4 regions of the Cytobacillus gottheilii genome follow, and region 4 is predicted to be linked to each of the others. Evidence: predicted binding sites of a transcription regulator. Region 4 holds the regulator's gene; each other region holds the start of a gene.
What was found. Region 4 encodes Rex, which represses fermentation and respiration genes when NADH is low (regulators of the CRP and FNR family bind a similar motif). Its sites were predicted from a motif close to TTGTGAAATATTTCACAA; they were not measured.
Positions count from the first base shown of each region.

Region 1 (7,433 bases), 940 kb from region 4:
ATATAAAAGCTTAATATCCAGCGGGGAGGCATCTGAGTACACTTCATCCAGAGAAAAAACAATGACTGCATCAAACTCCAATCCTTTAACTAAATACGAAGGAACAATAACTGCCTCGTCCTTTGGTATTTCTTCTTGTTCCTGCAGCAATTTTACACGTTCATTAGAAAAGTCCTTGAAAAGCTGATATAGCTGCTCACAATCTGTCCTGGTTTTGCCAATAAGCGCAAAGGTTTTAAAATGCTCATTCTTCAGTTCCTGCAATTTTTCTTCAAGCTGCTTTATAAAAAACTTGCCTTCTTTTCGTCGATAAAAAGCTGGTGCCTCTCCGTGCCTGACAACAGGAACTACCTTTGGAAAAGAAACCGGGAGTTTTTCGAGAAGGGTATTGGCTTCTTCCATAATCTCTACAGTCGTTCGATAGCTTTTTTGCAATTCCGTATAGGTTGCACGGGGAAAAATATGTTCAATCACCGTTTCCCATGAAGAAAGACCTCGATAAGAATGAATGCCTTGAGCCAGATCTCCAACTAATGTAAACATATCTGTATCTGCCGCTTTTTTTAAGGATAAAAGCTCCATAAAGCTGTAATCCTGAGCTTCGTCAATCACTATGTTTTTGGCTCGGTGTTCTTTTTCAAGACCATATAAATGAACCTGTAAAAATAATAGGAGTGCTAAGTCCTCCCGTTCATACTCATTTTTCTTAAATAACTGCTGATTGTAGTCACAAAGCAGCTCTGCTTCCTCCATAGATAAGGTTCCGTCTGAAAGTGAATGAAGTTCTTTTGCATTCTGAAATAATTCGCGATAGTAAGAACGCAGATCTTTTTTAGGGAAAGGCTTCATATAGTTTCTGACTGCCCCTTTAATGGCAGACTGTATCTCACCCACTCTCTTTTCTTTTTTATCCATAGCTTCAATTACATACTGTCGCCTTTTTTCCGGATCATCGCCGCGATAGAGAGCCCGTTCAATCCTTACATCATAGTAGGTTTGAATCTTTTCCAGCATATTTTTCTTCTTTAATCGCACATCATTCTGCAGGATTCCCTTTAATTTTTCAAGCCTGCGGTAAAGAGGCAAATAATGATAGTCATCTCTAAAAAGCTTTATAAACTTTTTACGGCTGAATAAACGAAATTTATCTACATAGAAATCCTCAGCTGGATAAAAGGTTTTGCTTATTTTTATTAAATAATTGGTTAGAATAGTTTGAAATACATCCGATCCTTTAAGGGCGGACAGCTGCTGAATTACTTTTGAAGACTGTGAATCCTTATCTTCAATGATCCTGATCAGCTTATCGTCCTTTTGTATTTCCATTTTCAGATCAATACAAAGTTTGACATAGTCCTGAAAGGTTGTCTGGCGGATTCTTTCCACTCCAAGTTCTGGCAGAGCTTCAGATATGTAATGCAGGAACAATCCGCTTGGGGCAATGATCATCAGCTGTTCCGGAGCAAAATTCTCTTTATATTGGTAAATAAAATAACTTATCCTGTGCAGCGCAATCGTCGTTTTGCCGCTGCCCGCTCCTCCCTGAACAATTATGGGCTTGTTCAAATCAGCTCGGATAATTTTATTCTGTTCTTCCTGGATCGTGGTAATAATTTCGGTGAGGCGATTACTTGAGCTTTTAGCTAAAGACTCCTGCAATAATTCATCTGTTGTGGTTAAGTCAATATCACGTATTTCCTGCATGAACCCGTCTTCAATCATAAATTGTCTCTTTAACGACAAATCACCAGAAAAACTCTCCTCATAGGATTCATACTGGACTGGTCCAAGTCTGCCCTCATAATAAAGGTTTGCAATCGGTGAGCGCCAATCCACTATGATTTGCTCCTGGCTTTCCCGAGAATATAAAGAAGTTTTGCCAAGATATAGAACTTCCTTTTCTCCTCCACCATCACGGTTAAAATCAATCCTCGCAAAATAAGGCGTTCTTCTGGCTTTTTTTAAAGACTTCAACTCATCCTTAGACATTTCAAAAAACCTTGCATTGGTTAACAGGGAAGAATAGCTTAAACTGGATTCAAGCCAATCGGTATCCGAAAAGGCTTCTTTCATATTTTCCTGAAATTGTTCCTTACTGGATTCAGCTGTTTTCACAACAGCTTCAATATACCGTTTAGTAAATTCTAATCGCTGCAGTTCTGTTTCGTAATCGGGGTGGTTCTGAAGAGACATTCTTTTTACCTCCAAAGATTAATTTCAGCCGCAATGGAGAAAGAAAAAGCACACAGCACTTCGCCCGGGAATTCTAATCATCCTAAGCTTTAAGTGCAAATGCTTTTAAGAATAGCAAAACGCGTGAGAAGAAGAATATATTATCAGAAAAATCTGGATCAGGCAATGTTTTATGAAAAAAAGCAGCGATACACGTTGTTCGGCAATGAACTAGGGTTTCCGAAAGCCGGTGGCCGGGGAGAATTTTTCTTATTGGATATTTACGAGGTTTTTTGGTCTTAGATATTTCTGGAATCTGTGCTTCTTGTTCTTTTTGGGAATGACTCGCCTTGGGGGATTCCTGAAATCTGTGGCGTCCGCTCTTTTCGGGAATGACTCGCCTTGGGGGATTCCTGAAATCTGTGGCTTCCGCTCTTTTCGGGAATGACTCGCCCGTGGTAATTCCTGAAATTTGTGCCTTCCGCTCTTTTCGGGAATGACTCGCCCGTGGTAATTCCTGAAATTTGTGCCTACCCCTCTTTTCGGGAATAACTCGCCTTGGGTAATTCCTGAAATCTGTGGCTTCCATTCTTTTCGGGAATGACTCGCCCGTGGTAATTCCTGAAACCTGTGCCTTCCCTGCTTTTCGGGAATGACTTGCCTTGGAGGATTCCTGAAATCTCTAGCTTCCATTCTTTTCGGGAATGACTCGCCTTGGGGGATTCCTGAAATCTGTGGCTTCCCTGCTTTTCGGGAATGACTCGCCTTGGGGGATTCCTGAAATCTGTGGCGTCCGCTCTTTTCGGGAATGACTCGCCTTGGGGGATTCCTGAAATCTGTGGCTTCCGCTCTTTTCGGGAATGACTCGCCCGTGGTAATTCCTGAAATTTGTGCCTTCCGCTCTTTTCGGGAATGACTCGCCCGTGGTAATTCCTGAAATTTGTGCCTACCCCTCTTTTCGGGAATAACTCGCCTTGGGTAATTCCTGAAATCTGTGGCTACCGCACTTTCCAGGAATGACTCGCCCGCAGTTATTCCTCTAAACTTTGACCCACACGTTTTTTAGGATTACTCCCACGCCCTAACTCTGACACACACACCTTTTAAGAAATATTCATTGGCCCTTACTTTAAAGAGAACTCTCCAATTAAAAAAGCCGGAAAATAAATTCCGACTTTCCCAGTAATAACCTTTATGGTATCTCAGGCGTTTCAACTTCTGGCAGTTCACCGCTTAAGCTTTCCATAAAAGCGACAAGCTGCTGCACTTCTTTATCTGTTAAGCCTAATGGATTGATCAGATCACTTTTGTTTACATGATCTCCTCCGCCGTCGTTATAGTAATTTACCACATCTTCTAAAGTGGCAAAGCTGCCATCATGCATAAATGGTGCCGTATGAGCTACACCTCTTAAACCCGTTGTACGGAATTTCCCTTTATCTTCTTCGTTTTTGGTTACCTCGTATCTTCCTTCATCACCTGTCATTCCAAGATTATGATAGCTATAATCAGAGAGCATTGGGCCGGCATGGCAGGTAATACAGCTTGCTTTTCCGGCAAAAAGCTTCATACCTTCTTGTGCATCTGCACTAATTGCATCCTCCTGACCCTGTAAATAGCGATCAAAGGCTGTATCTGAGATGACAATGGTTCGTTCAAATGCAGCGATTGCCTTCGCAATATTATTCGCACTGATCGGATCATTAAAAACAGTGTTAAATTGTTCTACATATGTTGGCACACCATTAAGTTCAATAACAAGTTCATCAATGTCCTGATTCATTTCCACTTCAGATTGTATCGGTCCGAGTGCCTGTTCTTCCAGACTTCCTGCTCTGCCGTCCCAAAAGTATTCAGGATAATAGCCCGAATTGATAATAGTGGGGCTATTTCTGCTCCCTTGTGCGCCTTCAAATCCAAAAAATGTTTCCAGTCCATCTCCATAACCTGCACCTGGAGCATGACATGTCATACAGCTCAATTTATTATTTCCAGACAATCTAGGATCAAAATAAAGTGTTTTTCCTAATTCAACCTTCTCATCTGTCATTTCATTATCAGCAGGTACTGGCATTTCACCTAACGGCTCAAACATCGCTTTTGCATTTTCTAACTCTTCATCGACACCAGCTGTTTCGGTTTCAGGCTGCTCTTTTTCAGGAGCTGCAGTATTCTCGTTTTCATTGCCGCACGCGCTGAGCATTAGAAGAACCATAAATATGAATAACGGATATCTTAATTTCATCAGTTACTCCCCCTCTTTTTCAATTTCCCAATGATAACGCTATCTTTATTTTTCAGTTTGAGTATATAACTAAAATAATGATGATTTAGCAACCATTTCCGAAAAGTTTGTGACACTTATCACAAATCAACTTATGCCTTGTAAACAACTTATTTAAGTTATAAAGACTGCAAAGTTATTTCATAAGATCCTATTATCTATCATTCTCTATTTAACAGATGTTATTTCTTTATACCTATTTTCATTATCATTATGTTTTTATTACCATAGTAATAATTTACTATTTATGTATTTTAATTGAAAAAAGTGTATTAATTCCCTTATAATGAACAGGAAAAAATTACATAACGAGGTGTAAACAGTGAAAACAAAAATTTTGGCAGTTTCTATGTTATCAACAGCACTATTATTAGCTGCATGTGGAAATGGCAGCAATGAGGAAACATCAGCAGCAAACGAAACTGAGGAAACAGTAAAATCTGAACAAACAGAGGAAGTTGAACCAGCAGAACAAGAAGAAACAGAGGAAAGCAGTCAGACAAGTGAATATTTAAATCCGCTCTTAGAAGAAACGGAAGGCACTATTGAAAGCATCTATAAAAACGAATCACCACAGTATACCCATAGTTTAGATGGCTTTAACATTTCCGTGAATCAATATGAAATGACTAAAATCACAGATATGAATCAGGATTACGCTTCTTATTTTAATGATGAAGTAAATGGGTATGTTGTTTCGGCAGAAGTGACACTCGAAAATACAACAGATAAAAATCTATACTATAATAACTTCCATAAAATCCAACTCGAAAATGAGTTAGATTATATAAATTCAGAAAGCAAAAATTTAATACCTGAAGACCAGCAGATTCAAAAGCTCAGAAAGAATCAAGATGAAATCAGCTTATATGAAGCTGGCGAAAAAGTAACCGGTTTGATAACGTTTATTTTAACAGAAGCAGAATTTGAAAAAATGAAAACAGTAACTCCTAAATATATTATTGAGGGTGGAATAGCTGATAATAAGGATTACTCCGGCAGTAATCTTGAAAACTCACCAGCCTATGATTTCGTCTATGCTGGTGAGCAGGCTTCTGCTGTTGCTGATCAGCCTTCGCTTTACCAGGATCGCCTCACAACAGATAACTGGGCTGATAAGACCATCCTCTTTGAAGAAGAAGGAATAAATGAGACAAAGCAAATCGGTGACGTAACAGTAACACTTGAAGGGGTCCAATACACCGATGTTGTTCCGACAGATGCGAATGCATCCATGTTCACTGATTTTGGTGACAGCGGAATTGTTGCCCTAACCGTTAAATTGAACATTGATAATCAGTCTGATTCTGCAGTTAATATTTCTAATTTAGGCACGATGCTTGATGTGGATGACAGCAGAGCAAGATATTTAAACGTTGCACAAGCTGAGCCACGAGATCCGCGTGAGATAGCTGCAGGAGAAGCTGGAGAGAAATATCATGTCTTTTTATTCAGAAAAGATGAATTTTCCATCTATAAAAAATTCACGCTGGAATTTGGTCCATTTTATCTTGAAAGCGGCGAAAAAGCATTCAAAGGCGAGCAAGCCATCTTTGAACTTCCAAATCCGCACCAATAATGCGCTAACAAACCCCAGAAGATTTTCTGGGGTTTTTCTGTTTTACCCAATCCCCCGTTCAAACCTTCCATGCTTATGTTCATGAGGGATATTTTAAAAGTCTTGTACACTCCGAGTGAGAATTCTGTACTGCTTCTAGTGTTGATATTTTATTATAAAGCTTTCTCCTTCAAATGCTCTGTAATTTCCTATTCTCACCATGATAAAATATTTATAGTTTCATAAAGTTTTAAAGCCGTTACAAATATAACGTCATTGTAAGAATGAGGTGATCATATGCCTGATTGGTCTTATCATACAATTTTTAAACCTTTCTTATCTCGCCTTCCTGCTCAAACCGGCAGAGCTTTTATTCACAATGCAATGAATACGATGGTTCATCTTCCGTTCGGCAGCAGGCTTGTTGAATTTTTAGGACATTTAAAACCATCAGCTTCTCTAGAGCAACCATTTTTTAGATACCAGCTGAAAAGCAGAGTCGGATTAAGCGGGAGAATTGATCCGCATTTACTTGGCACATCGGCATTTAATCAGCTTGGTTTTGGCTTCTTAGAAATTGGCCCGGTTTCCCTTCATCAGGATGCAGCAGAAGAAATGCCTTTATTTTCAGAAGATCGAAATTCCTTATATTTACCATCACAAACCTATTCAATTGGCTTAAGTCAAACCATCACACAGTTAAAAAAGCATACAATGGATATTCCATTATTAATCCGGCTTCGCCATCCCCGGGGAAACGCAATTGAAAAGCAAAACGAGCTCCGTGAAATGGCTCATAGATTAGAAGAGTTTGCAGCCGCTTTTGTGATCGAAGCCGATGGGGATGGCTGCAATCTCGAGGAAATCAGCAGGATGGCTGCATCCCTTCCATGTCCCGTTATTCCCGCTATAAAGGCTGAAGATATTAGCATCATAGAATGGGAGCACTTAACAAAACATGAAATGATATTGATTGATACAGATCAGCATGGTTCAATTGAATCTCTTCTGGAAGATGTTCAGAATTTACAGCGCTATACAAACATCATGGTTTCAGGAAGCATTCATGAGCCCGATGACGCTGTAAAACTTTATCATGCCGGCTGCAGATTTATGATGCTATCAGAAGGGTATGTTATATCAGGTCCAGGACTTCCAAAGCGCATCAACGAGGCACTTGCAGATGAAAGCAAAGAAGACATTTCTAATGGAAAGCAATCTGGCTGGATTTATTTTTGGCTTTTTGGGTTATGCATTTTAATTGGCGGACTTATTGCCTTGCTGTTCAGTATGAGCAGAGTGATTTTACCTTATGATGAAACTTTTTTGGGCATGACAAGAGAACAGCTTTTGCTCGTTAACCCGAAAATCATCCAATTCATGGCACATGATCGGATGACACTTGCCGGAACAATGATT
Region 1 is NZ_CP071709.1:1,333,089-1,340,521, reverse strand. It holds gene J1899_RS06595 (HelD family protein) at 1-2,193, opposite strand, end outside; gene J1899_RS06590 (cytochrome-c peroxidase) at 3,365-4,417, opposite strand; gene J1899_RS06585 (DUF5068 domain-containing protein) at 4,779-6,035, shown strand; gene J1899_RS06580 (dihydroorotate dehydrogenase) at 6,312-7,433, shown strand, end outside.
Region 1: J1899_RS06590 (cytochrome-c peroxidase) is a predicted target of Rex. The motif match lies at 4,525-4,542, and genes of this name have one in related genera.

Region 2 (7,433 bases), 1.9 Mb from region 4:
TACATTATAAAACAATTAGTAAATTGTAATTACAAATTTTTATACAAGATACCTATTTCTAATTATTATTCATTTATGAAAAATATAACTATTATTTAAATAAGAGGGAATTTAATGTAAATAATTTGTTATTATGATATGATTTGGTTGGTTGACCAACTAAAAGGGAGGATTACAAATGCACCAGATTGATAAACGATCGAGATTAATCAAAGCAGCTTACAAAATTTTTAGTCAAAAAGGATTTTATAATTCTTCTATAAAAGATATTGCAGCGGAAGCTGAAATTACCCCTGGCCTTGTTCATTATTATTTTAAAAACAAGGAAGAACTGCTGTTTTCAGTACAAGAATCTATTCAAACGGAATACCAAAAGCAATATGAAGGAAAGCAAATGAATGTAGATATGGTTCTGCAGGAAATTCAATCTAGAGTTGAAGAAGACCCTGATTGGTATAGGTTTAGATATGAACTCTATTCTCTGGGGCTGAAAAAAGAAGAGTATAAAGATGAAGTAAAGGCCATTTTGCAATCCGGGAAAAGAAGTCTAGCACAGCCACTTGAGGATCATTTTATAATGAATAAGAAAAAATCTGAGGGGCTGTCAAGCATCCTGTTAGCTTGTTTTGATGGACTTGCTTATCAAAAGTTAATTGATGAAAACTTTGATTTGGATGAATCCTATAGAACACTAAAAAAGATGGTAGAAATATATATATGTGTTGGAGGAGAAAAAGAATGAAAAGGTATTTAGTTATCCTCTACATTTTTCTAACAATAGTTCCATCTTTCGAAGTAAGTGCTCAAAATAATAAAACTGATAAAATTAATGAATATATTAAGGATGCAATGGACCAGTATCAAATTCCTGGAGCAGCTCTTACCATTATTGATGGAGGGGTAGAGATCATCAATGAGCAATGGGGAATATTAAGTAATGGAGAAGTCGTGACAGATGACACCCCTTTTCTGACTGGATCTTTGAGTAAACCTTTTACAGCACTTGCCATTTTGATTCTTGCAGAAGAGGGAAAAATTGAACTTGATCAGTCCATTGATACATATATACCAGAGTTTAAATATGTTGCCTCACATGACCATGAAATCACAGTTTACCACTTATTGAGACAAACGAGTGGAATTTCTCAGTATGATGGTTTAAAGGTAACAGATAGAGAAAACACTGAAAACTGGGATATTTCAGCAGCGATAAAGGAACTGAGTGGTGTAAAACTCGCTCACTCACCAGGAGAAAAATATGAATATAACTCTGCTAATTACTTGCTGCTGGGAGAAATTGTAGAGCATGTCAGCGGGGAATCTTTTGGTGATTTTCTAGTGAGCCAAGTTTTTAAACCATTAGAAATGAATCATACAGGAGCAAGTGTAGAACAAGTCCGTGAGTTACATTTAGTACCTGGTTTTGAGTCATGGTTTGGCAAGCCGGTTAAAAGTGAATTTTTATACGATCCAGCTGGGGCACCATACGGATATATTGCATCGACGGCAACCGACCTAACAAAATTTCTAACATTTTTATTAGAAGGGAACAAAGACATCATCTCTGAAGAAGGCATGAGACTTTTCACATCACTCCCTGAAGATGGAAATTCGTATGGAATGGGCTGGCATTTTAACGAAGAAGGAAGATTCTTATTTCATGGCGGCGCTACCCGTGATTTTAGAGCTGAGATGTATTTTCGGCCGGAAATACATCAGGCTGCTATTCTTTTAACGAATAAGTACCACTCACTTGAAGACCCACAGGTTTATTATATAATGAATGGAATTAGAGATTTACTAATCCATGATCATACAGAAGCATTGCCCGATCAGTCTTTATTGTTTCAATGGATATTGCTTGCCATCATTATATTCCTTATTATTTTGGCTATCATGAGAATTATGAGAAAGAGTCAAGTAAAGAAAAGATATCTGACCTATTTTCTCTCTACAATATTTGTGGTTATTTCGCTTGGTGCCATTCCAATGATTGTAATCACACAACAAATTCCGTGGAGAAGCTTTCAAATATTTGCACCTGATTTAGCTTTTTTAGTTTACTGCATAATGTTCCTGTTTTTATTACATGCAGTAATTCCATTAAAGTTCTTTTTTTTAAAAGATAAGAGCAGTTCAATAGCAAAATAAACATAAAGCGAGGGACTCCAATCATAGGAATCCCTCGCTTTACTTATAAATTCTCCCTAACCAGTGGCATGCTCATGCAACGCGGGCCTCCACGGCCTCTTGACAGTTCTGAGCTTTCAATTTCGATGACTTCAATTCCATGTTCACGGAGAACGTTATTTGTAACTGTGTTGCGGTCGTAGGTAACAACAACGCCTGGTGCGATGGAAAGTGTATTAGAGCCATCATTCCATTGTTCCCGGGCAGCTGCGATCGGACATCCGCCACCACAGGGAATTAGAGTGATTTCTTTAAGATTTAACACTTCCTTTAATGCACTTGTTAAATCAGATTTCCTGGAAATCGCAAATTCGCCTTCTTCGCTTGTTTTTTCAAGAATATAGATATTAAGTCCGCCTTCTTCACTTTCAATCCCAGGATGATAAGTGAATTTGTCATAATCAACCATCGTAAACACAGTATCTAAATGCATATAAGCTCGTTTTTTCGGAATCTCAACTGCCATTACTTTCTTAAATGTATTGTTCTGTTTAAACACTTCTGATGCTAATTTTTCAATACCTTGGGCAGTTGTTCTTGCACTTACGCCAATTGCTAAAACTTCACTGCTTAAAACAAGCTGATCGCCGCCCTCCATTGAATAAACATCATTCCTGGAGAAGTACGTTTGTGTTTGAGCGTCTCGAAAGCAGGGGTGATACTTCATAATCGTATCAACAAAGATGGACTCACGCCTTCTGGCAGGCTCATACATACGATTAATGGAAAGCCCATTCCCAATGACCGCTGCTGGATCTCTCGTAAAATAAAGATTTGGCATCGGATCTAAATAAAACGGATAGTGCTCATTTGTTATTTCATGCAGGTGCACTTGCTTGCTTTTAGGAATTTTTGATTTAGGGACTCCTGACATGACGATGCTGACGAGCTCGTCTCCTCCTAATGATTGAAAGTACTCTTTTACACTATCGTATGAGCCGTCTAAGTTTTCCAAGCCATCTTTTAAGATCTCATCCATAAAATATTGCCTTGCATCCTGATTCTGTACGGCTTCTTTCATTAAAACGTCAAGATATAGAACTTCGATGTCTCTATTCGTTAATTGTTGTGCAAAATAGTCATGTTCTTTTTGAATGATGGGAAGGTGAGGAGTATCATCGAATAATAGTCTTTCTAAGTATTGTGGCATTAAATGCTCGATTTCTAATCCTGGTCTATGTAGCATAACTGTTTTAAGTCTACCGATTTCTGAAGTTACATTTAATTGCTGCTGCATTCTATATTTCCTCCTAATTTCTTTCTATTTGAGCCGTTCCCTTCAAATTGGTAGAGTAAACAGATCAATTGCATGTATAAATATTCACCCCTTCCTTCGAAGGATAAAAGCGAATATTTTCACCAATAGTATGGGATGGGAGCGTAAATTCATGCATAAGTCTCAGAAATTTATGTCCGCTATATATGTACAAAACAAAAAAATATGATAAAGTTATAAGTGGAAATACTCAACAGTATAAGGTTTTCGCTGTCCTCACAGAGAGGACAAATGTATTATTTGATTAAAGAATCGAATGGAGGCTAAATTTATGACAAGCAAAAAATTAGATTCATTCCTTGATGAAAATTTAAATGATCTAAAAGGCAGAGGTTTATATAATGTAATTGATCCATTGGAGAGTCCAAATGGTCCAAAGATCAAAATTAATGGGAAAGAACTCATTAATTTATCTTCTAATAATTATTTAGGACTGGCAACAGATGAAAAATTAAAGAAAGCTGCAAGAGAAGCTGTAGAAAAATATGGTGTAGGAGCAGGGGCTGTTAGAACGATTAACGGTACACTCGATATCCATTTGGAGCTTGAAGAAAAACTTGCACAATTTAAGTATACCGAAGCAGCAATTGCTTATCAATCAGGATTTAATTGCAATATGGCTGCTATTTCAGCTGTAATGGATAAAAATGATGCCATTTTGTCTGATGAATTAAACCACGCTTCTATTATTGACGGCTGCCGTCTATCAAAAGCAAAAATCATTCGATTCAATCATTCAGATATGGATGATTTACGTGCGAAGGCGAAAGAAGCAACCGAGTCAGGTCTTTATAATAAAATCATGGTGATTACAGATGGTGTTTTCTCTATGGACGGAGACATTGCGAAGCTGCCAGAGATTGTGGAGATTGCAGAAGAGTTCGACTTAATTACATATGTAGATGATGCACATGGTTCAGGCGTTCTGGGCAAAGGAGCGGGTACTGTTAAGCATTTTGGTTTATCCGATAAAATTGATTTCCAAATTGGGACACTTTCAAAAGCAATTGGGGTTGTAGGCGGCTATGTTGCCGGAAAGCAATCGTTAATTGATTGGTTAAAGGTCCGCAGCAGACCATTCTTATTCTCCACATCTTTAACACCTGCAGATATTGCTGCATGTATTAAATCAATTGAAATCTTAATGGAAAGCACCGAGCTAAATGAAAAGCTATGGGAAAATGCTAATTACCTTAAGGATGGCTTGAAAAAGCTTGGCTTTGACATTGGAGAAAGTGAAACACCCATAACACCATGCATTATCGGAGACGAAGTAAAAACGCAGGAGTTCAGCAAGCGCCTAAATGAAGAGGGTGTTTATGCAAAATCGATCGTGTTTCCGACAGTACCAAGAGGAACTGGCCGAGTAAGAAATATGCCTTCTGCAGCACATACAACTGATATGCTTGATGAAGCAATTGGTATTTATCAAAAAGTTGGCAAGGAAATGGGATTGATATAAAGAAATAGGTGAAGGGAAGGGAACGTGTGATCCTTCCCTTCTAACTGGTAAAGGAAAAGACTTGAAATTCCCTCGTCACTTTACCTTCCAAATTCCTTGGAACTTTCATCAAATAGTAAAAGTTTATTAATATCAATAGAGCTATAGAGCTTTGTCTTCACATTAGAAAGGGCTGGGGATGAGAATGAAACGAATAATGATTACTGGGGCATTAGGGCAAATTGGTTCAGAGCTTACAGTGAAATTAAGAGAAATTTATGGTGCAGATCAAGTTATCGCAACGGATATACGAAAAAATGAGACAGAAGCCGCTTTGTCTGGACCTTTTGAAATGGTAGACGTGACGGATGCACGGACGATGTTAGAGGTTGCAAAAAAATACAATGTTGATAGTGTAATCCATATGGCTGCCCTGTTGTCGGCAACAGCTGAAGCAAACCCTGTTTTTGCTTGGAATCTAAACATGGGCGGACTGATGAACGCTCTTGAAACGGCACGAGAATTAAATGCCCAATTCTTCACACCAAGCTCAATTGGTGCATTTGGACCATCAACACCTAAAGATCGAACACCGCAGGATACTATACATCGACCAACAACGATGTATGGAGTAAATAAGGTAGCTGGAGAATTGTTGTCAGATTATTATTTTCATAAGTTCGGAGTGGACACAAGAGGATTGCGTTTTCCTGGTTTAATTTCATATGTCACTCCTCCAGGCGGCGGAACAACGGACTACGCTGTGGAAATCTACTATGAAGCAGTTAAGAATGGCAAATATACTTCCTATATTGATAAAGGAACATATATGGATATGATGTATATGCCAGATGCTTTGGATGCAATCGTTCAATTAATGGAAGCCGATCCAAGTAAGCTAAAGCACCGCAATTCGTTTAACGTTACTGCAATGAGCTTCGAACCTGAACAGATTGCTGCAGAAATTAGAAAACATATTCCTCATTTTGAAATTACGTATCAGGTTGACCCTATTCGCCAAGCAATCGCTGATAGCTGGCCAAATTCCATTGATGACTCTGCCGCAGTCGAAGAATGGGGCTTCAAAGCCAACTTTGACTTACGGAAGATGACAGTGGATATGCTGGATAAACTTAAACAAAAATAAGTGATCTCATTCAGAGGTAAAACCATTCACAAATGAGTGTAATGATACAAAATAGAATAGATAAAAAAACAGGCTGACAAAACGGATTGTCAGCCTGTTTTTTTATAGAGTGCCGTATTAGCAGCAATTTGACAGGGCAGAAGACCTCATGGTGATTGTTATGATAAATTAGCGTCATATGATCTCTCAAGTGATGAAGTCTGCAACCAGTAATAAATAAGTAATTCCCTGATAACTTCCATATCATCCTGTAATTACGAATGAATAGTAGAGAATTGGAAATATTAAGGATCTACAGTTCAAAAAAACAGCAAAGATTTAATGAACTAGAGATAATTTAAAGTAAGAAGGATGATATGTATGACTTATCAGGAAGGTTTAAATCAAATTGATAAAGCCACGGAAAGAATTGTTGAAGCAAACAGGTTAACGATGGAAGCAGTAAATAATGCTTTCTTGTTTACATGGCAATGGTGGATCGCGTTGGCAATGATTATCATTCCATGGGTTATTTGGTTAGTCTTTCGAGACCGTAATAGTTCAGCCCGCATTTTTGCTGCAGGTTTACTATTAATGGTTTTGTCAGAAGTTCTTGATATTGTTGGAGTTGGTTTAGGAAAATGGGCGTACCCTGTAAAAGTTATACCTATTGCAACTGTCAGCTTTTCTTTTAGATTATCTCTTCTTCCGGTTTTTGCTATGCTGTTAATGCAAATTAAACCGAAACTAAATCCTTTTATAAAAGCGATGATCTTTGGGATTTTTGGTGCATATATTGGTTTGCCTTTGTTAAGTGTAATTGATTTATATAAAAAAATAGATTGGTCCCTGCATTATTCATTTATAATCCTGACAATTATGTATTTGCTCGCTCATTGGTTCAGCAGACGGAAATCCTTCCAAGCAGTAGAGTAATTTATTAAAACCAAAAATCTCAGAGCAAAGCTCTGAGATTTTATAATGGAATCTGCCGATATAGATTATTCATGAATGAAAATCAGCTTTTCTTTCGGATTCGTTACTCTCCCAATGATGGAGGAATGGATCAAGCCTGCCTGATGCAATTTCTCCACATATGTCTGCGCTTGTTCTTCCGGCATTGCGACGAGCAAACCGCCTGATGTAATCGCATCACATAGAAGAAGCTGTATATCTTGACCTATTGATCCATAATCGACATCGTTCAACAGCCACTTATGATTCGCTTTAGAACCGCCAGGCACTACTCCAGCCTCTGCCAGTTCTTTTGCACCTTCTAACACCGGTACATGATCGACAGTGATTTCTAAGCTAACATTGCTTCCTTTAGCCATCTCGCTTCCATGTCCAAGAAGCCCAAATCCTGTTACGTCTGTAACTGCATGCGGCGAAAAATCCAT
Region 2 is NZ_CP071709.1:2,310,857-2,318,289, forward strand. It holds gene J1899_RS11440 (TetR/AcrR family transcriptional regulator) at 179-742, shown strand; gene J1899_RS11445 (serine hydrolase domain-containing protein) at 739-2,151, shown strand; gene arcA (arginine deiminase) at 2,195-3,427, opposite strand; gene J1899_RS11455 (glycine C-acetyltransferase) at 3,738-4,928, shown strand; gene J1899_RS11460 (L-threonine 3-dehydrogenase) at 5,113-6,054, shown strand; gene J1899_RS11465 (CBO0543 family protein) at 6,415-6,969, shown strand; gene selD (selenide, water dikinase SelD) at 7,035-7,433, opposite strand, start outside.
Region 2: arcA (arginine deiminase) is a predicted target of Rex. The motif match lies at 3,535-3,552, and genes of this name have one in related genera.

Region 3 (7,433 bases), 510 kb from region 4:
ACAGATCTACGGTAGAGATACTAAGATGGCTGGGCTGCCAAATGAAGAATGGAGAAACAACTCAGTTTCATAGAGTTAATTCAAGATTCTTCCTTTACAAAATGGTGTGGAGGGATTTTTTTATGTCGAAAAATTTATTCTCAGTCAGAAATGTTCTTGCAGCGGGTGCTTTTGCTTCCGTTCTTGTTTTAGGAACGGGGCAGGCATTTGCGGAAGAAAATCAGCAGCCTGCAGAGGAAACAGTACAGCAGGATCAAACAGTCGAAACAGAAACAGTACCAACTTCAGATGAAACAACTTCAGAGGATGAAACAACTTCAGAGGATGAAACCATTAAAGATGAAACAACAGAAACTGAAAGCACAAACGAAGTAACAGAGGGCGATCCTTTGGAAGAAACACAAGCAGAAGAAACATCTGAAGAAGAAGAGCCATCTCTTTTGCCTGGTGACTTTTTCTACTTCACTAAAAAGCTAATGGAAAATGTTCAGCTGGCATTAACTTTTGATGAAGTAAAAGAGTCTGAACTGCTGGTAGAATTTGCAGAAGAGCGTATTAAAGAAGTGGAAGCATTACTTGCTGCAGGGGAAGAGGACTTGGCAAATGAGGTTCTTGAACAAGCGATTAAACAACAAGAATTAGCACTGGAAAAATACGAACAATATGCTGAAGAAACAGATGCTGCAGATGGGGAAACAGCAGAAACTCCAGAGGAAGAATCAGCAGAGTCAGGAGAAGGTGAACTGGCAGAGGAACAAGAAGTAGAAGTGGATCCAGTTCGTGCCGCTATTGAAGAAAAGTTTGCTGCCAACCTGCTAGCTTTACAATCTGTTTTAAACAAAGTTGAAAATCCAACAGCAAAAGAAGCTTTAGAGAAGAATATTGTAAAAGCTCAAGAGCACTTTGAGAAAAAGGTTAATAAAAAATTAGCGAAGCTAGAAGAAAAAGAACAAAAGGCGGATAAGAAGCGAACGAAGCTTGAGGATCAGTTAGCATCAGGTGAAATAGATGAAGAAACATACAACGAAGAGCTTGCTGAAATAAATGAAGAGTTAACAGAAGAAAAAGCTGAGACTGTGGAAGAAATCAATGAAGAGGCAGAAGAAGCAGTGAAAAAAATTAATGAAGCTGCAGTCGTAGAAACTGAAGATAAAGATCAGAACAAAGAAGACAAATCTGATTCTAAAGCGAGTAAAAAGTCTGAAGAGAAAAAGCCCGAGGCTTTAAAGAAAGAAGAAGAAGCAAAGAAAAAGGCTGAGGAAAAACAGCGTCAAAAAGAAATAAAGGCTCAACAACAAGCACAAAAGCAAGCGGAAAAACAACGTGCGGAAGCTCAAAAACAAGCTGAAAAAGAACAGGAACAATTAAAGAAACAGGAACAGAAAGCGAAAGAAGAGGCTAAAAAGGCTGAGGAAAAGCAGCGTGAACAAGCCCAAAAGCAAGCTGAAAAAGAACAAGAGAAATTAAAGAAACAAGAAGAGAAAGCAAATAAAGAGAAGAAAGCTGAAGAAAAGGCTAACGAAAATAAGAAGGAATAGTAAACAAGGTGTTTCATGAATATGGAATTTACAAGGAGAAAGAGAACAGTATAGAACAGGAGCCGTTTGGTTCCTGTTTTTCTATATAAAAAATTTAATAATAGAACAGAAGGAAAATATGGTACTTTTATATTGAACATGCAAAGAATGGCTTAATAGAAAATGACGGGCAGCTAAACTTTATGTGATTCTCCCGCTTTGTAAAAAATTGGCCACATGTTGTTTGTGAAGAACATTTCCGATTTTGTCATGTAAACTTATAAATTTTCGATAGAGGTGTCATCAGTGTTCCAGATAAAAAAACAATCTGATACGGTAGTCATTGTGCTTCATGAAATCTATGGGATCAATCAGCATATCAAGGATGTTTGTCAATCGTTATCAGAACATGGACTTGATATCATATGTCCAAATTTTCTCGAACAAGAAGTTCCTTTTAAATATGATCAAGAAGAAATGGCTTATCAAAGTTTTATTAACAAAATCGATATGCAAGCTACTTTAAAAATCGTGAAGAATATAGCAGATGAAGTGAAGGGTCAATATAGAATAATATTTTTGCTTGGTTTTAGTATTGGAGCGACAATTGCCTGGTTATGCAGTACTGAAAAACACATAGATGGAATTGTTGGATATTATGGTTCACGGATAAGAAAGTATCCGGAAGTGTCTCCGGTATGCCCTTCCATGCTCTTTTTCCCGGAAAGAGAAACTTCGTTTAATGTAGATGAATTAATTGATATTTTGAATAAAAGAGATAACGTTAAGATCCATAAAATGAATGGCCTCCATGGATTTAGTGATCCGTATTCTCAAAAATACAATAAAGAATCAGCACAGAGAGCAGAAGGAGAAATGATTCGCTTCCTTAAGAAACAGGTTTAAGGAAAGCCTAGTTTCCAATTAACTTAGAAGTTAAGGAGTGTATTTATGCAAAAAAGCAGTTCTATTAAATATTCTGTACTAGTTTCTTTTGAAAAATCTATATAACAGTTTTTTCTTCAATTGTTAAATAGCCTCACAATATAAAAGGAGTGTTGAAAAGAAAACATTTCAACGGATAAATATAACTTTTATTGTGAATAACTGAACATGATACAGTTGTATAAATTTAATGAAACAGAGTAATTTTAAGAAAATAAAAGAATTTGGAATAAAAAGAGTTATTATCAAGGATGATTAACGCTTACATGAGTGAAAATCGACTTTGAGGATTTCAGTTTTCTCCTTTAGAATAGGGTTACGAACAAAAGGAGGCTATAAAATGAAAACATTATTTAAAATGTTATCAGATTATGGGAAGTTTAACTATGAGCAAATCAAGGAAAGCATTCCAGAGCCAAACGAAGAGTCACGTTATGTTGTTTACTACGGATCACTGATGGAACCATCAACAACTACAAAGACAAATAATATAAAGCATTATCCTAAATTTGAAAAGCCGATTACGCTGTAATCGGCTTTTTCTTTTGCAGTTTCGGTATGCTTGTGAAACAAGAAAATCCGGGGCGTCACTGTGACTGCTTAAAACTCAAACTCATCCGCCCAGCTATCAGTTTTCGGAAGTGTTCTTCATTGATTATTTTAATCGGCAGACCTTCTGCCTGGAGTGCAGCCGCCTTTTTTTCCTTCGAGCTCACACCAGCACTGCCAACCAGTGCTTTATCCTGTGTGCCGACAACAAGATAACTGGTTTGTTTTGTTACACCGCTTTTAAGCAATCCGCCATGATCCACAACCTGCTGCATGGCTTCCGCACGATCCATCCCAGCTAATTCACCTGTAAATACAATATGTTTTCCGTAAAGAGGATGCTGTTCATCAAACTCTGTTTTGCTTGTTGTAATAGAAGAAATCACTGGAGCACTGGCAAACCGTTTCTTTGCTGGTACCGCTGTTTTTTTACCGAAAGTAGTTTGGTGCTTTAATTCTGAAAAGGACTTTAACGAAACAGAACGATAGGTGCTTAAAAATGTTTCCAGTGATTTACGTCTTTTTGCTTTGACACAGTTGATGACAAGCTGTGCACATGTAATTGCATCTGATAAAGCATGATGATGCTGATCTAATTGGACGCCAAAACGTTCAGCTCGATCCTTGAGAGAGCCGCTGACTCTTTCACGGCCAAGTGCACATGAGCTGATGGGAATACTGCATGCATAAGTGAATTCAGGGATATCCAGTTTGTATGTGAGCAAGCAGTTTTTCAGCACACTCATATCAAACTGAGCATTATGAGCAATTATGAGATGCTCTCCTTGAAAATATTGCTGAATCTCCTTCCACACTTCATCAAATGTAGGTGCATTTCTAACATCATCTTCAGTAATTCCATGCACCCGCACCATCCCAGGATCCATGAACAATGTTGGAGGCTGAATAAGATAATATTTTTCGTCTATAATTGAGTTGTTTTGAACAAATGCCATTCCGATTGAACAGGCGCTGTCCAGACGGTTATTGGCAATTTCAAAGTCAATCGCAATAAAATCCATCGTTTTTCTCCCTTCATACAGAGATTGTTTATTCATAGTTTAATAGAAAAAGCAGGGAAAATCCAAGTGGAGGGTTTTACCTGTGAAACAAGAAAATTCGGGGCGTCACTGTGACCGTGTCCAAATTGTGAACCAAAAACCAATAAAATTAAATATTGTGAAGTTCTTCACACAATAAATTCTAGTTATCTTGTATAATAAACCTATAAACAATATACCTAAAGAAGAAACCTATCGCATGTATATGTGAAACATTGAGCAAACTTAGGAGGTTATAAAATGAAAAAACAATTAGTAATGATCGGGAACGGCATGGCGGGCGTAAGAGCAATCGAAGAAATTCTTAAATTAAATAAAGAAGAATTTGAAATGACGATCTTTGGAAAAGAGCCATATCCTAACTATAACCGCATCCAGTTATCACATGTGCTGCAGGGTGATACAACAGTGGAAGAGATCATCATGAATGATTGGGATTGGTATAAGGAGAATCATATTCAGCTATTTACAAACGAAAGCATTGTGAAAATCAATCCTGAAAACAAAACAGTGGAGAGCAGCAATGGGCGTATCACTGCATATGACAAGTTAATTATAGCGACAGGTTCGAGTCCGTTTATTCTGCCAGTAAAGGGTGCAGAAAAACAGGGCGTAACTGGTTTTCGTGATATACATGATTGTGAAGTAATGATCAAGACGGCAGAGTCTTATAAAAAAGCGGTTGTCATTGGCGGAGGTCTGCTAGGACTTGAAGCAGCACGCGGTCTAATTGATCTTGGCATGACGGTTGATGTGGTTCACTTAATGCCGCATCTAATGGAAAGGCAGCTTGATCCAACAGCATCACAAATGCTGCAGAGAGAACTTGAAAGCCAGGGAATGAACTTCCTGATGGAAAAACAGACAGAAGAAATCCTCGGTGAGGACCGGGTAACTGGCATTCGTTTCACAGATGGAAGCGAAACGGCTGCTGATTTAGTCGTCATGGCTGTTGGAATTAAACCGAATATTGAGGTTGCAGCGGCATGTGGCCTGGAAGTGAATCGCGGAATTGTCGTCAACGACTATATTGAAACAAGTATTCCTGATATTTATGCAGTCGGCGAATGTGCAGAGCACCGGGAAGTCACATATGGTCTTGTAGCTCCATTATATGAGCAAGCAAAAGTGCTTGCAGAAACAATCGTTGGCAAACGCGAAAGTACTTATGAAGGTTCAATTACGGGCACACAATTAAAGGTCTCTGGTGTGGACTTATATTCTGCCGGAGAAATAATGGATGACCCATCTGTAAAAGCGATCAAAGTTCACAATGAATTTGATGGCATTTATAAGAAAATTCTTGTCCGTGACAACAAGATTGCAGGAATTGTTCTTTATGGTAATACAAAGGACAGCAGCAAGCTATTCCGGATGATGATGGGCAAAGAAGAAATTACCGACCTTACAGACATCTCTCTTCTGCAGAAAGCAGGAGAGGAAGGAGCCGAGGATATCGGTTCGATCCCGGCTGATGAAGTGGTTTGCGGCTGTAATGGTGTGACAAAAGGGACCATCGTTAAAGCCATCCAAACACAAGGCTTAACAACATTAAACCAAGTTTCCGGTTGCACAAATGCCGGCAGATCCTGCGGACGCTGTAAACCGCTTGTGAATGACATTTTAATGCATACACTTGGCGACAGCTTTGATGCTTCTCTTGCAAAAGATTCGCTTTGCGGCTGTACAGCACTCAGCCGGGATGAAGTCGTAGAAGAAATTCGCACAAAAGGCTTAACAGCAGTAAAAGAAGTGATGAACGTTCTCGAATGGAAGCAGGAGGAAGGCTGCAGCAAATGCCGCCCAGCGATCAATTACTTCCTGGGCATGGTTCATATGGATGCTTACGAGGATGACCGCGATTCTCGACTTGTAAATGAAAAAATGCATGCAAACATTCAAAAGGATGGCACATACTCTGTTGTACCACGGATGTATGGCGGCGTGACAAATGCAAAAGATTTAATGAAAATTGCCCAAATCGCTGAAAAATATAATGTTCCACTTGTGAAGTTAACAGGAGGACAGAGAATCGGCCTGTTTGGCGTAAAACGTGAGGACCTGACAGCTGTATGGCAGGAGCTTGATATGCCATCTGGATATGCGTACGGAAAAACATTAAGAACAGTTAAAACCTGTGTTGGCTCCCAATTCTGCCGCTTTGGCACACAGGATTCCATGTCACTCGGAATGGAGCTTGAGAAGAAATTTGAACGGCTTGATACACCTCATAAAGTGAAGATGGGCGTATCTGCCTGCCCGAGAAACTGTGCAGAATCAGGCATTAAAGACTTAGGATATGTAGGAATTGACGGCGGCTGGGAGATCTATGTTGGTGGAAACGGCGGTACAGATCTGCGTGCAGGCGATCTAGCGTGGACCGTCACAACAGAAGCAGAGGTAATGGAATACTCCAGCGCATTTTTGCAGTATTACCGTGAAACAGCAAACTATCTGGAACGGACTTCCACATGGCTTGAAAGACTTGGCTTAGATCATGTAAAAGCTCACTTGGCTGATAAAAACATACGAGAAAAGCTGAATGATCGTCTTGACCAAACATTACAGCGCTACAATGAGCCGTGGAAGCAAGCGATAGAAGATCAAAAAGTAAATGAAAAATATTACTCTACTAAAGAAGTAGAACTAGTTTAAGGAGGCTGATCAAATGAGAAGAATTGAAGTTTATCCATATTCAAAGTTATACGAACAAATGGGGCAGCCGGTAACGGTTGGCGATTCCAATATCGCATTATTCAAACTTTCAAATGGAGAAGTGCATGCAATAGAAAATAGGAGCCCCCATCCAAAAGGCGGTATTTTATCTGAGGGGCTTGTGAGCGGGCATTATGTTTTCTGTCCGCTCTATGATTGGAAAATCTCGCTGCTGGACGGACTTGTGCAAAGTCCAGATACCGGAAGCGTAAAAAAGTATGAAGTAAAAGTAGAGGGTGACAAGGTATATATTTTGCTAGATTAATGGAAAGGGTGAAGCATGATGAACAAAGGGAAGGTATTTTTAGTCGGAGCAGGACCGGGGGATCTGAAACTCATTACAGTAAAAGGGATGGAAGCCATCACCAAGGCTGATGTCATTCTCTATGATCGATTGCTGAACCCGCAATTATTAATGGAAGCTAAGGAAAATTGTGAATTTATTTATAGCGGTAAGCTGCCGGATCGCCATATTTTACGGCAGGAAACCATTAATAGCCTGCTGGTTGAAAAAGCGCTGGAAGGAAAAACAGTCGTCCGCTTAAAAGGAGGCGACCCTTCCGTCTTCGGGAGAGTTGGCGAAGAAGCGGAAGAACTTGCTATTAATGAAATAGAATATGAAATTGTTCCCGGAATCACTTCCGGG
Region 3 is NZ_CP071709.1:908,101-915,533, forward strand. It holds cyclic di-GMP riboswitch class I at 1-42, shown strand, start outside; gene J1899_RS04370 (DUF5667 domain-containing protein) at 123-1,538, shown strand; gene J1899_RS04375 (dienelactone hydrolase family protein) at 1,824-2,423, shown strand; gene J1899_RS04380 (hypothetical protein) at 2,803-2,994, shown strand; gene J1899_RS04385 (exonuclease domain-containing protein) at 3,050-4,033, opposite strand; gene nirB (nitrite reductase large subunit NirB) at 4,313-6,727, shown strand; gene nirD (nitrite reductase small subunit NirD) at 6,741-7,052, shown strand; gene cobA (uroporphyrinogen-III C-methyltransferase) at 7,068-7,433, shown strand, end outside.
Region 3: nirB (nitrite reductase large subunit NirB) is a predicted target of Rex. The motif match lies at 4,189-4,206, and genes of this name have one in related genera.

Region 4 (7,433 bases):
GCTGCAACAGATGCTGCGTTTTGTAGTGCAGAACGAGTAACTTTCGTTGGGTCTACGATACCAGCTTCGATCATGTTAACCCAAGCGCCTGTTGCTGCGTTAAAGCCTGTGCCTACGTCTTCGCGCTTTAAGCGGTCAACGATAACAGAGCCTTCAAGACCTGCGTTGTGTGCGATTGTGCGAACTGGTTCTTCCATTGCACGAAGAACGATGTTGATGCCTGTTGCTTCGTCGCCTTCAGCTTGAAGCTGAGCCACTTTGTTGTATACGTTTAGAAGGGCAACACCACCACCGGAAACGATTCCTTCTTCTACAGCTGCACGCGTAGAGTTTAGGGCGTCTTCGATGCGAAGTTTGCGCTCTTTTAATTCAGTTTCAGTTGCAGCGCCGACTTTCACGACTGCTACACCGCCAGCTAATTTAGCAAGGCGCTCTTGTAATTTTTCGCGGTCAAATTCAGACGTTGTTTCGTCCATTTGAGTGCGGATTTGGTTTACGCGGCCAAGGATTTGCGCGCTGTCTCCAGCACCTTCCACGATTGTTGTGTTTTCTTTTGTTACAACCACTTTAGAAGCGCGTCCTAGTGCGTCAATACCAGCAGATTTCAGGTCACGGCCAAGCTCTTCAGTGATCACTTCACCGCCAGTAAGAATTGCGATATCTTCAAGCATTGCTTTACGGCGATCACCGAAGCCAGGAGCTTTAACAGCAACAGCGTTGAATGTGCCGCGAAGTTTGTTTACCACAAGAGTAGAAAGTGCTTCTCCTTCTACATCTTCAGCAACTAGTAATAATGGCTTGCCTTGCTGTACAACTTGCTCAAGTACAGGAAGAACCTCTTGGATGCTGGAGATTTTCTTGTCAGTGATTAAGATATATGGATTTTCTAAAACAGCTTCCATTTTATCTGTGTCAGTTACCATGTATGCTGATGCATATCCGCGGTCAAATTGCATACCTTCAACCACATCAAGCTCAGTTGTGAAGCCTTTAGATTCTTCAATTGTGATCACGCCGTCGTTGCCAACGCGCTCCATTGCTTCAGCGATTAATTGGCCAACTTCTTCGTCAGCAGCAGAGATTGCAGCAACCTGTGCAATGGACTCTTTGCCTTCGATTGGCTTAGAAATAGCTTTTAACTCTTCAACAGCTGTAAGAACCGCTTTTTCCATTCCTTTGCGGATCCCCATTGGGTTTGCACCAGCTGTTACGTTTTTAAGACCTTCGCGGATCATTGCTTGAGCAAGAACCGTTGCAGTTGTAGTACCGTCACCAGCAACATCATTTGTTTTGCTTGCTACTTCTGCAACAAGTTTTGCACCCATGTTTTCGAATGCATCTTCAAGTTCGATTTCTTTCGCGATTGTCACACCGTCATTTGTAATTAACGGAGAACCGAATTTTTTCTCAAGAACCACGTTGCGTCCTTTTGGTCCAAGAGTTACTTTTACTGCATCTGCAAGTGTATCAACCCCGCGCAGCATAGAGCGGCGAGCTTCTTCACTGAATTTAATCTCTTTTGCCATTTGTAATAACCTCCTCAAAGATTTTAAAGTAATATAAGTCTAAGTCTATTTTTGATTTATCCGATTACTGCAAGAATATCGTTTTCACGCAGAATTAAATATTCTTTGCCTTCGTATTTAACTTCAGTTCCAGCATATTTTGAGAAGATAATGCGGTCGCCATCAGCAACTTCCAATGCAACACGCTCACCATTTTCAAGCACGCGTCCAGTACCAACCGCTACGACTTTGCCTTCCTGCGGCTTTTCCTTTGCAGAGTCTGGAAGCACGATACCGCTTGCAGTTTTTTCTTCAGTTTCAACAAGCTCGATAATAATTCGATCACCTAGTGGCTTTAACAAGTGAAACAACCTCCTCAATCATTATGTAGTGATTTATTTATTAGCACTCTATCGACTTGAGTGCTAACACATTTATTATATTAATAGTTCTGACTTTTATTTGCAAGCATGATGCTGTATTTTTCATAAAAAATTTTAGTCTTAAAAAGGAAGTCTATTATTGCCTGCGCCAGAGTCCAGAGAGATCCATTTCTGGCAACCTCTTCATTATATACATTCCCATTCTTTTTATGCATAAAGGCTGTTCAAGGTATCCTTCTATTTGAAAGAAGCTCCTCTTTATGAGTAAAATGGTTAAAAGAGCATTTGCTTGATTCTATGTCATAAGGGAGATCATCATTTGAAAAAAGAATACTGGATTATTTTAATTGTGTATATTGCCATGCAGCTTTCCTCCATTGTCGGCTTGCCGCTTATGGTATTTGGAAGTGAGCTTATAACTGGCACTCGAATGGATGAAGGGACGGCCGTGTCTTCTTGGCTTGTGATTAGCTTTTCGCTAGCGCTCATCATCATTCTTTTCCTGCTGCGAAAGGATATGAAAGTGGAGCGTAGTTTATCTGAGCAATCATCCGTTGTAAAATCGATCGCCTGGGCCATTGGCGGGGTGTTTTTAGCACTGATTGCACAATCTGTTGCTGCAAATATTGAATATATGATTGGCATTGAAATGGGGTCAGAGAACACACAGCAAATCATGAGTATCATTGAAACGTCTTCAATTGTTATCATTGTTGTGTCGATTATTGGACCGATTTTGGAGGAAATCATTTTCCGGAAGATTATTTTCGGCAGCCTGCATAAACGCTTCAATTTTTTCATATCAGCGCTCCTTAGCTCTGTCATCTTCGCGGCAGCACATACTGAATTTGAACATCTGCTTCTCTATTCAGCGATGGGGTTCACGTTTGCCTTTCTATATGTAAAAACAAAGCGGATCCTTGTGCCGATCTTTGCTCACGTGGCCATGAATTCTCTTGTAGTCGTCATGCAGCTTAATATGGAAGAAATCGAAAAATGGCTGGAGGAAATGGAACAAGTGGCCGCATTTTTTGGAGGGGTACTATGAGAAGAACTCCTCTGTTTTCAGGCATCATTTATTTGATCCTTGGAATACTATTTGTCTACATCGCTATTCAAAGTCTTCAGCAAAACGGAGAGTGGGGATTCATAACAAACCTTCTCATTATCATTGCTACCTTTGACATTGGAGCTGGCCTCAAAATGATCAGCTTCCACTTTAAGCTTAAAAATCTTGAAAACAAAAAATGAGCCTTTATTAGGGCTCATTTTTATTTTGAATAAGACATGCTTTCCTAGAGGGATCTCCTACATATCTGCCGGGTAATGTTTTAAGAAATAAATTAATGATTGCAATTCCACGGCTAAGTCGATATGGTGAACCCTGATTGCTGGAGGCACAGTTAATCTAGCAGGAGTAAAGTTTAAAATTCCTTTTACTGTGCTTTGTGAAATTCTATCTGTAATCGTTTGGGCATGCTGTGAAGGTACAGTTAAGATCACAACTTGGATGTCATTTTCTTCAATGACCTTCTCAAGATCGTCCATATGATAAACGGATACATCCCCAATTTTTTGATTAACTTTATCGGGCGAAACATCAAAGCCCACTTCAATTTTTGTATTGTTGTTTTTTAAGAAGTTATAGTTTAATAAAGCAGTCCCCAGATTACCAACACCAATTAAACCAACCTTTGTTACTTCATCTTGGTCGAGCGTTTTTCTAAAGAAGGACAGCAGATAATTCACATTGTAGCCATAGCCTTTTTTTCCAAGTGCTCCAAAGTAAGAAAAATCCCTTCTGATCGTGGCAGAATCAACTTTTACAGCATCACTTAATTCCGCAGACGAAACCCGAAGCTTACCTGATGCATGCAGATTTTTTAAAAATCGATAATACAGCGGTAATCGCTTTGCAGTAGCCTGCGGAATTTTGGTTTGTTCTGTTGACATCATTGTACCTCCGTATTCTCCGTCCTACTCCGTTCTTTTAAAATCCCCATTTTTGCCGCCTGTTTTTTCTAGTAAGTAGGTTTCCCCTATGATCATCCCTTTATCGACGGCCTTGCACATATCATATACAGTCAGCGCACAAGCTGAAGCAGCTGTTAACGCTTCCATTTCAACACCTGTGCTTCCTTTTGTTTTGGCAGTAGCCGTAATTTGCAGAATATGATCAGAATCTGTCAGCTTCCATTCAAAAGAAATGTCCACACTTGTAAGCATGATTGGGTGGCACATTGGAATAATGTCAGATGTTTTTTTACTTGCCATAATTCCGGCAACTTGTGCAACGGCTAATACGTCTCCTTTTTTCATACTGTTAGACGTAATCTTGTCGTATATGACCTCATTTACTTTTATACTTGAATGGGCAATAGCTGTGCGAACGGTTTCGGCTTTTTCGCCAATATCAACCATCTTAGCTCTGCCTTCTTCATTAAAATGCGTTAAATCTCCCATATACTAACACCTCACAACAGAATCATACACTATTTTAGGTGCATTTGTGTATAGTTTGTATTGATATTCACATATTTATTTGCAAATTTCTTCAAATAACGTCGGTTTATTGCCGAACCTAAGCGGAATACGATACACTTGTCTTATATTGCAGAGGTGAAAATCATGATACTATTACAAGTTAATCAGCTCAATAAAAGCTTTGGTGCTGATCCAATTTTAACGAATATAAAAATGGAAGTGCAAACAAGAGACCGCATTGCGCTCGTTGGACGAAACGGGGCAGGCAAATCGACTTTATTAAAAATAATCGCTGGCCATATTTCTTATGACAGCGGGGAAATCATGAAGCCAAAGGAAGTAGAAATCGGCTATTTGGCGCAAAATACAGGACTTGAATCTGAACTGACAATTTGGGATGAAATGCTGACTGTTTTTGCTTCATTACAGCAGCAAGAAAAAGAATTGCGTTCATTGGAAGAGAAAATGTCTGATCCTAACGCAATGAGCAATGAAGAAATGTATAATCGCATTTTAAAAGAGTATGATCGCCTTCAGGTCAGCTTTAAAGAGAATGGCGGCTACCAGTATGAAGCAGATATCCGCTCGATTTTACACGGCCTGAACTTTCACACCATAGGATATGATGCGAAAATATCATCTTTAAGTGGCGGACAGAAAACACGGCTTGCACTCGGTAAGCTGCTCTTAACAAAACCTGATCTGCTCATTCTTGATGAGCCAACAAACCATTTGGACATCGAGACCCTTTCATGGCTCGAATTTTACCTGCAGAGCTATGAAGGAGCTATTTTAATTGTTTCGCATGACCGGTACTTCCTTGACAAGGTTGTTACGCAGGTTTACGAAATCTCCCGTCATCAGATCAAAAAGTTTACCGGAAACTACAGCCGCTACTTAGATCAGAAAGCTGCAGATTTTGAACGTGATATGAAGCAGTATGAAAAGCAGCAGGAAGAGATCTCAAAGCTACAGGACTTTATTCAGCGGAACCTTGCACGTGCCTCTACGACTAAAAGAGCACAGAGCCGCCGTAAACAATTAGAACGAATGGATGTAATGGATCGTCCCCTTGGCGATGAGAAATCAGCATCTTTTGGCTTTCAAATTGACAGGCAATCAGGCAATGATGTGCTGCAGGTTATGGATCTCGCTATTGGCTATGCAGGTGAAGCAGTTTCTGAAAACCTTTCATTCCGGATTACTAGAGGAGACAGTGTCGCTTTAGTGGGACCCAATGGAATTGGGAAATCTACTTTGCTGAAGACGATTATTGAAAACCTTCCAGCCTTACAAGGTAAGATCCTGCACGGTTCCAATGTAACGATTGGGTATTATGATCAGCAGCAAGCAGAGCTTACATCCAATAAGCGTGTTTTAAATGAACTTTGGGACGATTATCCGCAAATGCTGGAAAAAGACGTCCGAACCGTTTTAGGTAACTTTCTTTTTTCAGGAGATGATGTATTAAAAACCGTGTCTACGTTAAGCGGCGGCGAAAAAGCGCGTCTTGCTTTAGCCAAATTAATGCTGCAAAAATCTAATTTTCTAATACTGGACGAGCCTACCAATCACCTGGACCTAGACAGTAAAGAGATTCTGGAAAATGCTTTAATTGATTATCCCGGTACCATCTTATTTGTCTCTCATGACCGCTATTTCATTAACCGCATTACATCAAAAGTAATTGAACTGTCAAAAGAGGGTGCGGAGGAGTTTCTCGGGGATTACGATTATTATGTGGATAAAAAGAAGGAGCAGGAAGAGCTTGAAAAGTTTGATGCTGTTTCTGCAGCTGCTGAATCTGTATCTTCGACTGAAAAAAATAATTACCAATTAGATAAAGAAGCCAAGAAACTGGAACGGCAGCGAAAAAGAAGAATAGAAGAGATCGAAAAACAAATCGAGCAGCTTGAGCTCAAAATAGAAGAATTCGATCAACTTTTATGTGATCCTGAGGTTTATCAAGACCATGAGAGGGTACTAAAGATAACAACAGATAATGATCTGGCAAAACTTGAGCTTGAGACCCTTCTTGAAGAATGGACTGAGCTAGCAGATTAATTATCGTACCCCCTTTAGACATTAATATTCTCTAAAAAAGAACCGGGACTATTGTCATCTCGGTTCTTTTTTTATCCACAAATTTATTAACAAACCAACCCTTGAAAAATAAGTATTCCACACACTTTTCCACAATATCCACAAAAAGTTGTTCACTTATCCACATATCCACTATATTTTTCTGAAAATTAATTTATTTATCCACAAAAAATAGCCCCTGTATGAACAGGGACTTTTTCCTACTGTTTAAGAATTGTGGATAGATATATCGAGACCAGGATTAGCATTGAGATTTAACTGTGATCTTATCCCTTTATCATAATAAATACTGCCAGCAGCTGCAATCATTGCTGCATTATCCGTACATAATGATAAAGGAGGGATGACCAGATCAATCTCTTCAAGAGGTTCAAAGGTTTCCTGTAAGGCTGCACGCAGGCCTTTATTAGCAGCTACTCCCCCAGCTAATAAAACTTGGTTAACCTTATAGGCCTTTGCTGCCTTTGCTGCTTTTGTGACAAGTACATCAATCACACTTTGCTGAAAACTGGCAGCTAATGCTTCCGGTTCTATTTTTTCTCCCCGCTGTTCTGCATTGTGGACAGTGTTGATAACTGCTGATTTTAAACCGCTAAAGCTAAAATCATATGAATCCTCTTCCAGCCATGCACGCGGCAGCGGAATTGTTGGCTCGCCTAATTGTGCAAGCCTGTCAATATGAGGTCCGCCTGGGTAAGGCAGATTCAATGTTCTCGCTACCTTATCATAGGCTTCACCAGCAGCATCATCTCGTGTTTCACCGATTACTTCGAAATGACCGTGCTCTTTCATATAAACAAGCTCTGTATGTCCTCCAGAAACGACTAGTGACAGCAGTGGAAACTTCATCTCTGTCAATAAGCGGTTCGCATAAATATGACCTGCTATGTGGTGAACACCAACAAGCGGAATATTATGTGCAAATGCCAGAGCTTTTGCCGCATTAACTCCTACCAGC
Region 4 is NZ_CP071709.1:393,606-401,038, reverse strand. It holds gene groL (chaperonin GroEL) at 1-1,526, opposite strand, end outside; gene groES (co-chaperone GroES) at 1,583-1,867, opposite strand; gene J1899_RS02130 (CPBP family intramembrane glutamic endopeptidase) at 2,208-2,936, shown strand; gene J1899_RS02125 (YdiK family protein) at 2,933-3,139, shown strand; gene J1899_RS02120 (redox-sensing transcriptional repressor Rex) at 3,197-3,841, opposite strand; gene moaC (cyclic pyranopterin monophosphate synthase MoaC) at 3,866-4,351, opposite strand; gene J1899_RS02110 (ABC-F family ATP-binding cassette domain-containing protein) at 4,517-6,436, shown strand; gene tsaD (tRNA (adenosine(37)-N6)-threonylcarbamoyltransferase complex transferase subunit TsaD) at 6,683-7,433, opposite strand, start outside.